One region of the Marinobacter sp. EVN1 genome, then DNA from elsewhere that is predicted to be linked to it. Evidence: predicted binding sites of a transcription regulator. Region 1 holds the regulator's gene; the other holds the start of a gene.

Region 1 (4,334 bases):
CGGCCAGCATCATCACCTGCATGATGTTCTTGGCGTCTACGTCCCGGCCTTTGCCGCGGATTCGCACCTTGCTGTCAAAATCTGATGCGGTGGCCACAAGCTTCGCCGTGGCCCGCGCATGCAGGCCGAGTTTGTTGATGATGGTGATGGGGCGGCAAATCATAGGCGCTCAGATTTCTCCCCGGGTTTGAAGGTGTGGCAGTTCGGTGTGGCGCACCTGCACATTACGGTAATGATCGCGGAAATAGCGCCCGAGCTGCTCACACACATAAACAGAGCGGTGCTGGCCACCGGTGCAACCGATGGAAATGGTCATGTAACTACGATTGCTGTCGGCAAACGAGGGCAGCCAGGTATTCAGGAAGCCCGTGACGTCATCCACCATCTGACGTGTCAGCGGTTCCCGTTCCAGAAATTCGATGACCGGCTGATCAACGCCGGTGTGCTTGCGCAGGCTGGTGTCCCAGTATGGATTGGGCAGGCAGCGGACGTCGAAGACATAGTCTGAATCCACCGGCACGCCATGTTTGAAGCCAAAGGACTGGAACAGCAGTGCCAGTTCCTGATCCTTGCGACCGGCCACGCGCTGCTTGATCATGTCGCGTAGCTCGTACATGGAGAGCCCGGTCGTGTTGACGTAAAGATCGGCCAGCTTTGACAGGGGTTCCAGTAATTGCTTTTCGTTGGTGATTGCCTCCCGCAGAGACGTCTTGTCATCGCTCAGCGGATGCTTGCGGCGGGTTGCGTGAAAGCGTTGCAGCAGTGACTGCTCGTCGGCATCCAGGAATATGATTTCAACCTCGACACCGGTCTGCTTCAGTTGCTGGTAAATGGTTTCAAAATTGGCCAGCTCGGCGGACAGGTTACGGGCATCAATACTGACGGCCATTTTTTTCAGCCGGCCGGGCGCTTCCTGGGTGGCCGCCTCTCGGGTCAGCGGGAACAGCAAGCCAATGGGCAGGTTGTCGATGCAGTAGAATCCCAGGTCTTCCAGCACATGCAGGGCCGTACTCTTGCCGGAACCGGATCGGCCACTGACGATAATCAGCTTCATGGGACTGTTTCTCCTTCAATCTGCCTGGCAGCCTGTCCAGATATCAGGCTGATCTCAGTGATTACTCTCCGCCATACGCTGGTAAAGGGTCGCGGGATCTTCACTTTGGCGCAGCCGGGCGCAGAAAGTGCTGTCATTGAAGCGCTCCGCCAGTTGGCTCAGTAACTCCAGGTGTTCACTGGTGGCTTCTTTGGGGACGATCAGGGCAAACACCAGATCTACCGGCTGGTTATCGATAGCATCAAAGTCTACCGGCTCTTCCAGAGTCATCAGTACGCCGATGACGCGGTCCAGGCCTTCCAGTCGGCAGTGGGGGATGGCAATACCCTCACCGATACCGGTGCTACCCAGGCGTTCGCGGGAGACCAGATTGTTGAAGATCTGGGTGTCGCTGAGGATTTCATCCTGAAAGTGAATCCGTTCAGCGATGAACTCCAGCACACGTTTCTTGCTTGAGGCCGGCACCTTACAGAGGGTCAGTTCAGGGGCAAGAATATTGTCGATGGTCAGGGATGGCTCGCTCATGGATCGACTGCATGTCCGTAAAAAAAAGGCTGCGGCCGGTTAGCCCCGCCGCAGCTCGTTTCATGAAACACCCGGTAAGGTTCGCGCTTCAGCGACCGCCGTTACCGTGCATCCGGTCTACGTTCTTTTCCTTGTGCTTGAGGATCTGACGGTCCAGCTTGTCGACCAGAGCGTCGATTGCGGCGTACATGTCCTCACTTTCTGCCTTTGCGTGAATCTCACCACCAATCACGTGCAGCGTGGCTTCCGCCATCTGGCGCACCTTCTCGACCTCCAGGGTGACCTGGCAGTTACTGATGTGGTCGAAGTGACGCTCCAGCTTCTCGAGCTTGGTGTTGACGTAATCCTTCAGAGCGGGAGTCAGTTCTACGTGATGGCCTGAAATGTTGAGTTGCATAGGCGTCTCCTGTTGTCATACTGCCGGCGTGCTTGCCGGCTTGCGTGCCAGTGCATCATGCACCGGCGAAAGTTTAAACCAGGCGTTTTCGTTCGTTCGAGGGAGGAATATGCATGGCCTCCCGGTATTTGGCCACGGTACGCCGCGCCACGTTGATTCCCTGTTCCCCTAGCATGGCTGCAATTTTGCTATCGCTCAATGGCTTTTTCGGGGTTTCCTCGGCAATCAGTTTCTTGATCATCGCCCGGATGGCTGTAGACGAGCATTCGCCGCCCTCGGCGGTGCTGACGTGGCTGGAGAAAAAGTACTTCAGCTCGAAAATACCGCGGGGCGTGTGCATGTACTTCTGGGTGGTAACCCGGGAAATCGTGGACTCGTGCATTTCCACCGCCTGGGCAATGTCAGACAGGATCAGAGGCTTCATGGCTTCTTCGCCCTGATCGAGGAACCCTTGCTGGTGTTCAACGATGCGGGTGGCCACTTTCAGCAGGGTTTCATTCCGGCTTTGCAGGCTCTTGATAAACCATTTCGCTTCTTGCAGCTGGTCGCGCAGGTAGGTGTTATCGGCACTGCTGTCAGCCCGGCGGATCAGTGACGCGTAGCTGGCATTCACCCGGATACGCGGAGCGATTTCCGGGTTGAGTTCAACCCGCCATCGGCCTTCGTGTTTGCGTACGATGACGTCCGGGATAACGTAATCCGGTTCGGCCCGGTCCACGACATCGCCAGGGCGCGGGTTCAGGCTGGTGATCAGGGCCAGTACCTGTTTCAGCTGGTCTTCCTTGAGCCGGCTGCGGCGTAACAGCTGCGCGTAGTCCCGGTTGCCAAGCAGGTGTAGGAACTGGGTAACCACCAGTCTCGCCTGGCGCAGCCAGGGGGTATCCGGTGGCAGCTGGTTGAGCTGAATCAGCAGGCATTCCTGGAGATCCCGAGCGAACACGCCTGGCGGGTCGAAGTGTTGCAGGCGGTGGAGTACCGCTTCCACTTCGTCCAGTTCCAACGGGTCTTCTTCGGTTTCGTCCAGCAGGCCTGCGTGAATGTCCTCAATGTCAGACGTCAGGTAGCCGCGCTCATCCACAGCATCCAGCAGCGCGTGGGCAATGGCCTGATCCCGCTCGCTCAGAGGCGTCAGGTTCAACTGCCACTCGAGGTGATCCTGCAGGGTTTCGGTAGGCGAGTTCCGGGTTTCGAAATCCGATTCGTGCTCGTCTTCGCCTTTGCTGGCCGGAGCCGGGGCAGACTGGTAGATGTCGTCCCAGGCGGTATCCACTGGCAGATCATCGGGAATGTTGTCCGGAATATCGTTCTCGGACGACCAGTCAGGGCCGTTCTCGGTTTCGTCCCAGTCCGGGCTCGCGTCCTGGTGGCTGTCGTCCTGGTTGGCCTCAGAGCTGGAAGCTTCACTGTGCTCGTGCTCTTCGCGCTCGTCGCCTTCAGGGTGCTCATCGTCCTCTGAGGTTTCCAGCATGGGGTTGGACTCCAGCGCCTGCTGGATTTCCTGCTGGAGATCGAGGGTAGAAAGCTGTAGCAGGCGTATGGCCTGCTGCAGCTGGGGCGTCATGGTCAGACTCTGGCCCAGCTTAAGCTGTAATGAGGCTTTCATAACCATGGCTCAAGATCCATAACTCATGGGCATCCCGGTTGTTGCTTTGCCGGCGCACAGGCCGAAAAAAATGTTGTACGCTGGTTACTTGCCATTGTCTGTGAACAGTATAAGCAAGTTTTTTGCCGAGTTTACTTGCTACAGATCATCAAAACAATCAGACCTCGGATAAACCCTGTTTTATCAGGTCAGAGCCGGAACTCATCACCCAGATACACTTCTTTCACCTGCTGGTTTGCCAGAATGGCTTCGGCATTGCCGGAGGCGATGATGTGGCCGCCGGAAACGATGTAGGCATTCTCGCAGATGTCGAGGGTTTCCCGAACGTTATGGTCGGTAATCAACACGCCAATACCTTTATCTCGCAGGTGCCGGATAATGTGCTTGATGTCACTGACGGAGATAGGGTCTACGCCCGCGAAGGGTTCGTCCAGCAGGATAAACGCAGGCTCCATGGCCAGCGCCCGGGCGATTTCAACCCTGCGGCGTTCGCCGCCGGATAGCGCCATACCCACGCTGTCACGGATGTGAGTAATATGAAACTCTTCCAGCAACTCTTCCAGCTTGGCCTCCCGTTCCGCCCGACTCATGCCTTTGCGGGTTTCGAGGATGGCCATGATGTTGTCCCGCACGGTCAGTTTGCGAAACACGGAGGCCTCCTGGGGCAGGTAACCGATGCCCTTGCGGGCGCGCCCATGCATTGGCAGCGGGGTGATGTCCTGGGTGTCGATGGTGATCCGGCCGTGATCCGCAGG
Region 2 (4,334 bases), on a different contig from region 1:
CCGCTTGAGGCTGAGAAGAAGATCTTCCGTCCGGCCGGTCCGGCATTCCAGTTGCACGGGCCGGTTCAGCTTCATCGCCGGGTGAAGGAGGTAATAGGCGATCAGTTTGTGGATAGACGCCGATATGCCCGCAGACAAGGAAAGCGGCCTGTGTTCAGGTCCCGCCCTCAGGGTTTCAGACAACTGACCGGTTAGCTCGAAGATCTCATCGGCATAACTGCGAACCATATGGCCGAGTTCTGTGAGCACCAGTTGCCGGCGCTCGCGGCTGAATAACCGGCCACCCACCGCGCCTTCAAAGGTCGCAAGCTGGCCACTGAGGGTCTGGGGTGCCAGGTCGAGCACCTCGCTGGCTCGGGCAATAGAGCCTTCGCGGCTAATAACCCAGAAATAATAGAGATGTCGGAGGTTCAGATTCTCCACATCGGTCCCCTACTCCGCATTGAACAGTTCCCGGCTATTTTTTGCGATAGATGATGCCAGGGTGACACTGGACCATTTCGTAGAGATTGGGAAGCCCGTTCAAAGACTCAGAAGCACCAAGAATCAGATAGCCTCCGGGGTTCAGAGCACCATGCAGCCGGGTAAGAATGTCCTTTTTCAGTTCCGCTGAGAAATAGATCAGCACATTCCGGCACATGATGATGTCGAACTTGCCAAGCATGTATCGATCCAGCAGGTTCAATTCCTTGAATTCCACCATGGACTTGATTTGCGGTCGAATCTGCCAACCACCGTTGGCCGAGGGGGTAAAAAAGTGCTTTTGACGCTCCGGCGACAGCCCGCGGCCGATGGCGATCATTTCATACTCGCCTCTCCGGGCAACCTCCAGCACGCTTTTGGAAATGTCCGTTGCCGTGATTTTTACATCCCGCAGCTTACCCGGCCGGGTACGGCGGAATTCGTCAATTACCATGGCTACGGAGTATGGCTCCTGGCCAGTAGAACAGGCGGAAGACCAGATTCTTAACGGCTGGAGTGAACTGCGCTCGGCAAACTCTGGCAAGAGCTTTTCCTGCAGAATCCGGAACGGATGGTTGTCCCTGAACCAAAGTGTCTCGTTGGTCGTCATCGCGTCGATGACCACCTCGCGCAAGCCTGCCCTTCCAGGCCTCTTTAATCGTTCCAGAAGCTCTCCAAGGGAATTCAGGCTGTTTTCTTCGAGAATGCGCCGAAGCCTGCTCTTTACAAGATACTGTTTGTTATCACCCAGCAGGATGCCGCACGCATCCTGCAGGAACTTTTTAAAGGCTTCGTATTCCTGGGGCGTTATGTCCGCTTTCATTGGATCTCTTCGTGGGTGAAACCATCAGCCGAGCATCAGTGCTGATCAATAATTTCCATTACTCGCTCGGCCAGCTCATCCGGGCTGAATTTCGCCATGAAATCGTCTGCGCCCACTTTCTGCACCATCGCCCGGTTGAAGACACCGCTCAGCGAGGTGTGCAGCATTACATACATTTCTTTCAGAGCCGCATCTTCTTTGATTCTGGTAACGAGGGTGTAGCCGTCCATTTCCGGCATCTCAACATCAGAGATAATCAGAGACAGGTGATCATTTGCGCGCGATCCATCCTGAGTTATCTCTTTGAGATACTGCAGTGCTTGCTTGCCATCGTTTTTGGTAACCACTTCCATTCCTATAGCGGTCAGGCAACGCTCGATCTGCCGACGAGCCACCGAAGAGTCATCCACCACCAGCACAGGCAGGTGGCCCGGCACACGTTCGGCACTCCTGGCAACCAACTCCTCCGTAACATCTTCCCTGAGCGGAGAAACTTCTGCAAGAATCTTTTCTACATCTATGATTTCTACCAGCTTATCATCAATCTTCGTCACCGCAGTCAGGTAAACATCCTTCCCTGCGCCCTTCGGCGGAGGCAAGATATCTTCCCAGTTCATATTCATAATCCGGTCTACGCCCGTTACCAGAAAGCCCTGGGTTTTACGGTTGTACTCGGTGATGATCACGAAACTGGTAGACAACTGCTCTTGCGGAATACCCGGCAGACCGATCGACATACTCAAATCAATAATGGGAATGGTCTCACCACGAATGTGGGAGACGCCTCTGACGACGCTCCGGCTATTGGGAATCGACGACAGTTTCGGGCACTGAAGAACTTCCTTAATCTTGAATACGTTGATGCCGTACAACTGCCGCCCCCGTAAACGGAACAGCAATAGCTCAAGCCGGTTCTGACCGACTAGCTGGGTGCGCTGGTTAACGCTGTCTAATACCCCTGCCATGATGCTTTACTCCTGGCGTGCCTATACCGGCATCAATATTGCTTTGACCTTTGCAAGGTGTTTTCAGGCCTGTCCAAGACAAATCTTTGACGCCTGCAAACCTGTTAAGGGTTAACGGCCCGACAACCCGAATCCTTAACGTGTTTCGACAAAATCCACAGATACAGACAGCATAGGACAAACCGGTGCGTATGCGAATCATCTTTTTGGCTGCATTGTGTCTATCACTGAGCCCAATCACTCTGTCTTCGGAGAGAACCAGTGCTGAAGCCATCCGTGACGCTGCCCAGACGTTCTTGGCAGAGTGGTCCAGAACCCTTGCTGCCGAGGGCTACACGAGCCGCTACGAAGTTGGCGCTATCGACAGCCGCATCGCCCTTGCTGCCTGCAACCAGGGGCTGAACGCCGAGTTTGCGGGCGATCCGCTACAGACCACCAGCCCGTCGGTCCTGGTTTCCTGCAGTGGTGAGCGCCCCTGGAGAATGTACGTTACCACCAGCGTCGAGGTTCACGGCCCTGCCCTGATAGCAGCCCGTCCCCTGGCGCGCGGAGAGCGCCTGACACCAGATCTGGTCACCGTAAATTCGGTGCAGATCAATGCCAGTCGTCGCGGCGTACTCACCCGCAAAGAGTCCGTTTCAGGCATGATGATGCGCCGCCCGGTGAACGCCGGCACGGTAATGACCCCGGATCTCCTTGAAGCTCCCAACGCGATTGAGCGGGGTGACCATGTTATTATCACCGCGCGCTCAGGCTCATTCTCGGTATCATCTCGCGGTAAGGCACTGGCGAGCGCGGGCGTTGGAGAACAGGTACTGGTGGAAAATCTCCGCTCGTCCCGGACAGTCAAAGCTCGTGCCGTTGGCCCCGGGCGGGTCGAAATTCCGATGTAAGGCGGCAAACAGCAAGAGCGGCAAATGTTTTCCGTTTTGTAACTAAAGTATGGCGCGGATTTGCCGTTAAGCAGATATAAACCCGAATACGCCACTTTCTTGTGGCCCCAGGCAAGCAGGTATTGATATGTCAGTTGACTTAAATGGAATTGGCCCCGGCCAGGTCAACACCACGCGCACCACGGCCGACAAAGCCTCAGGCAATCAAACGTCACAGGCACCCACAGGCGAGCAAGCCAAGGCCCAGAGCCCCGCTGCCCGTGGCGAGAACGTGAACCTGAGCAATCAGGCGAAAAACCTGAAGCAACTTGAGCAGAAGCTGGGGGACTACCCCGAAATGGACGATGATCGCATCGAACAGATTCGTTCTGCTCTTGAGAACGGCACTTACAAGGTAGATGCCCAGAAACTGGCCCAGAAAATGCTTGAGATGGATAAAAGCATTTTCGGGTGAGTAAAGCATGACTGCACATGAACAGTTGAAAGCGATTCTTCAGGAAGATATCCGCCAGCTTGAGTTGCTGGCGGAAGTACTCCACCAGGAAAAATCCGTGCTCTCCTCTGCGGATATCCAGCCCCTCCAGGAAATGACCAGCCGGAAAAACCAGATTCTTGAAGGCATACGCGACCGCGCCAAAAAGAAAATTCACCTGCTGGTGAATATGGGCTACAAGCCCAATGCAGGAGAGCCATCACGCTTCATTCGCGCCGCTGGCATGGATGAGCTGCACCAACTCTGGAAAGACGCCGACACCCGTCTGCGCGAATGCCAGGCCGTGAACCAGAACAACGGCCGAATTCTTGGCCACCTGCAAAAGCGCCTGTCACGCCTTACCGACATCTTCCGAGGTGCTTCCGCCCAGCAGAAGCTCTATGGTGCCAAAGGCCAGCAGACCAACGTCTCAAGCACCAATATTCTGGCCAGCGCCTGATACACCCATCGCTCACAGACAACGAAATGCCCGGAGATCTTCCGGGCATTTTTCGTTTCAGGGCAAGGTCTTCAACGCGTATAGATGGTCATCTGGGAATCCGGGTGAAAGCGGATATCGCGAATGCTGACATTGCCCATGGGTGGAGTCTGGCCGCCCATCACGCGAATATTATCCATCCGGATTTCCTCGATACGCTCGGGAAATGCCAGCCTCAGGCCTCCGTCTTCCTGTAGCGAGTAGCGAGGCTCTGAGTCCC

Evidence for each region. The regulator sigma-54, encoded in region 1, starts transcription at its own class of promoters, with help from an activator protein. The targets are predictions, from matches to a motif close to ANTGGCATNNANNTTGCTNT.
Region 2: flgA (flagellar basal body P-ring formation chaperone FlgA) is a predicted target of sigma-54. The motif match lies at 2,276-2,295, and genes of this name have one in related genera.

What each region holds. Positions count from the first base shown of each region.
Region 1 is NZ_AXCB01000023.1:101,784-106,117, reverse strand. It holds gene Q674_RS32120 (HPr family phosphocarrier protein) at 1-163, opposite strand, end outside; gene rapZ (RNase adapter RapZ) at 170-1,054, opposite strand; gene ptsN (PTS IIA-like nitrogen regulatory protein PtsN) at 1,109-1,579, opposite strand; gene hpf (ribosome hibernation promoting factor) at 1,668-1,976, opposite strand; gene Q674_RS32100 (RNA polymerase factor sigma-54) at 2,050-3,579, opposite strand; gene lptB (LPS export ABC transporter ATP-binding protein) at 3,768-4,334, opposite strand, start outside.
Region 2 is NZ_AXCB01000012.1:189,410-193,743, reverse strand. It holds gene Q674_RS25945 (LysR family transcriptional regulator) at 1-423, opposite strand, end outside; gene Q674_RS25940 (CheR family methyltransferase) at 458-1,285, opposite strand; gene Q674_RS25935 (chemotaxis protein CheV) at 1,321-2,250, opposite strand; gene flgA (flagellar basal body P-ring formation chaperone FlgA) at 2,436-3,143, shown strand; gene flgM (flagellar biosynthesis anti-sigma factor FlgM) at 3,271-3,597, shown strand; gene Q674_RS25920 (flagella synthesis protein FlgN) at 3,605-4,075, shown strand; gene Q674_RS25915 (hypothetical protein) at 4,147-4,334, opposite strand, start outside.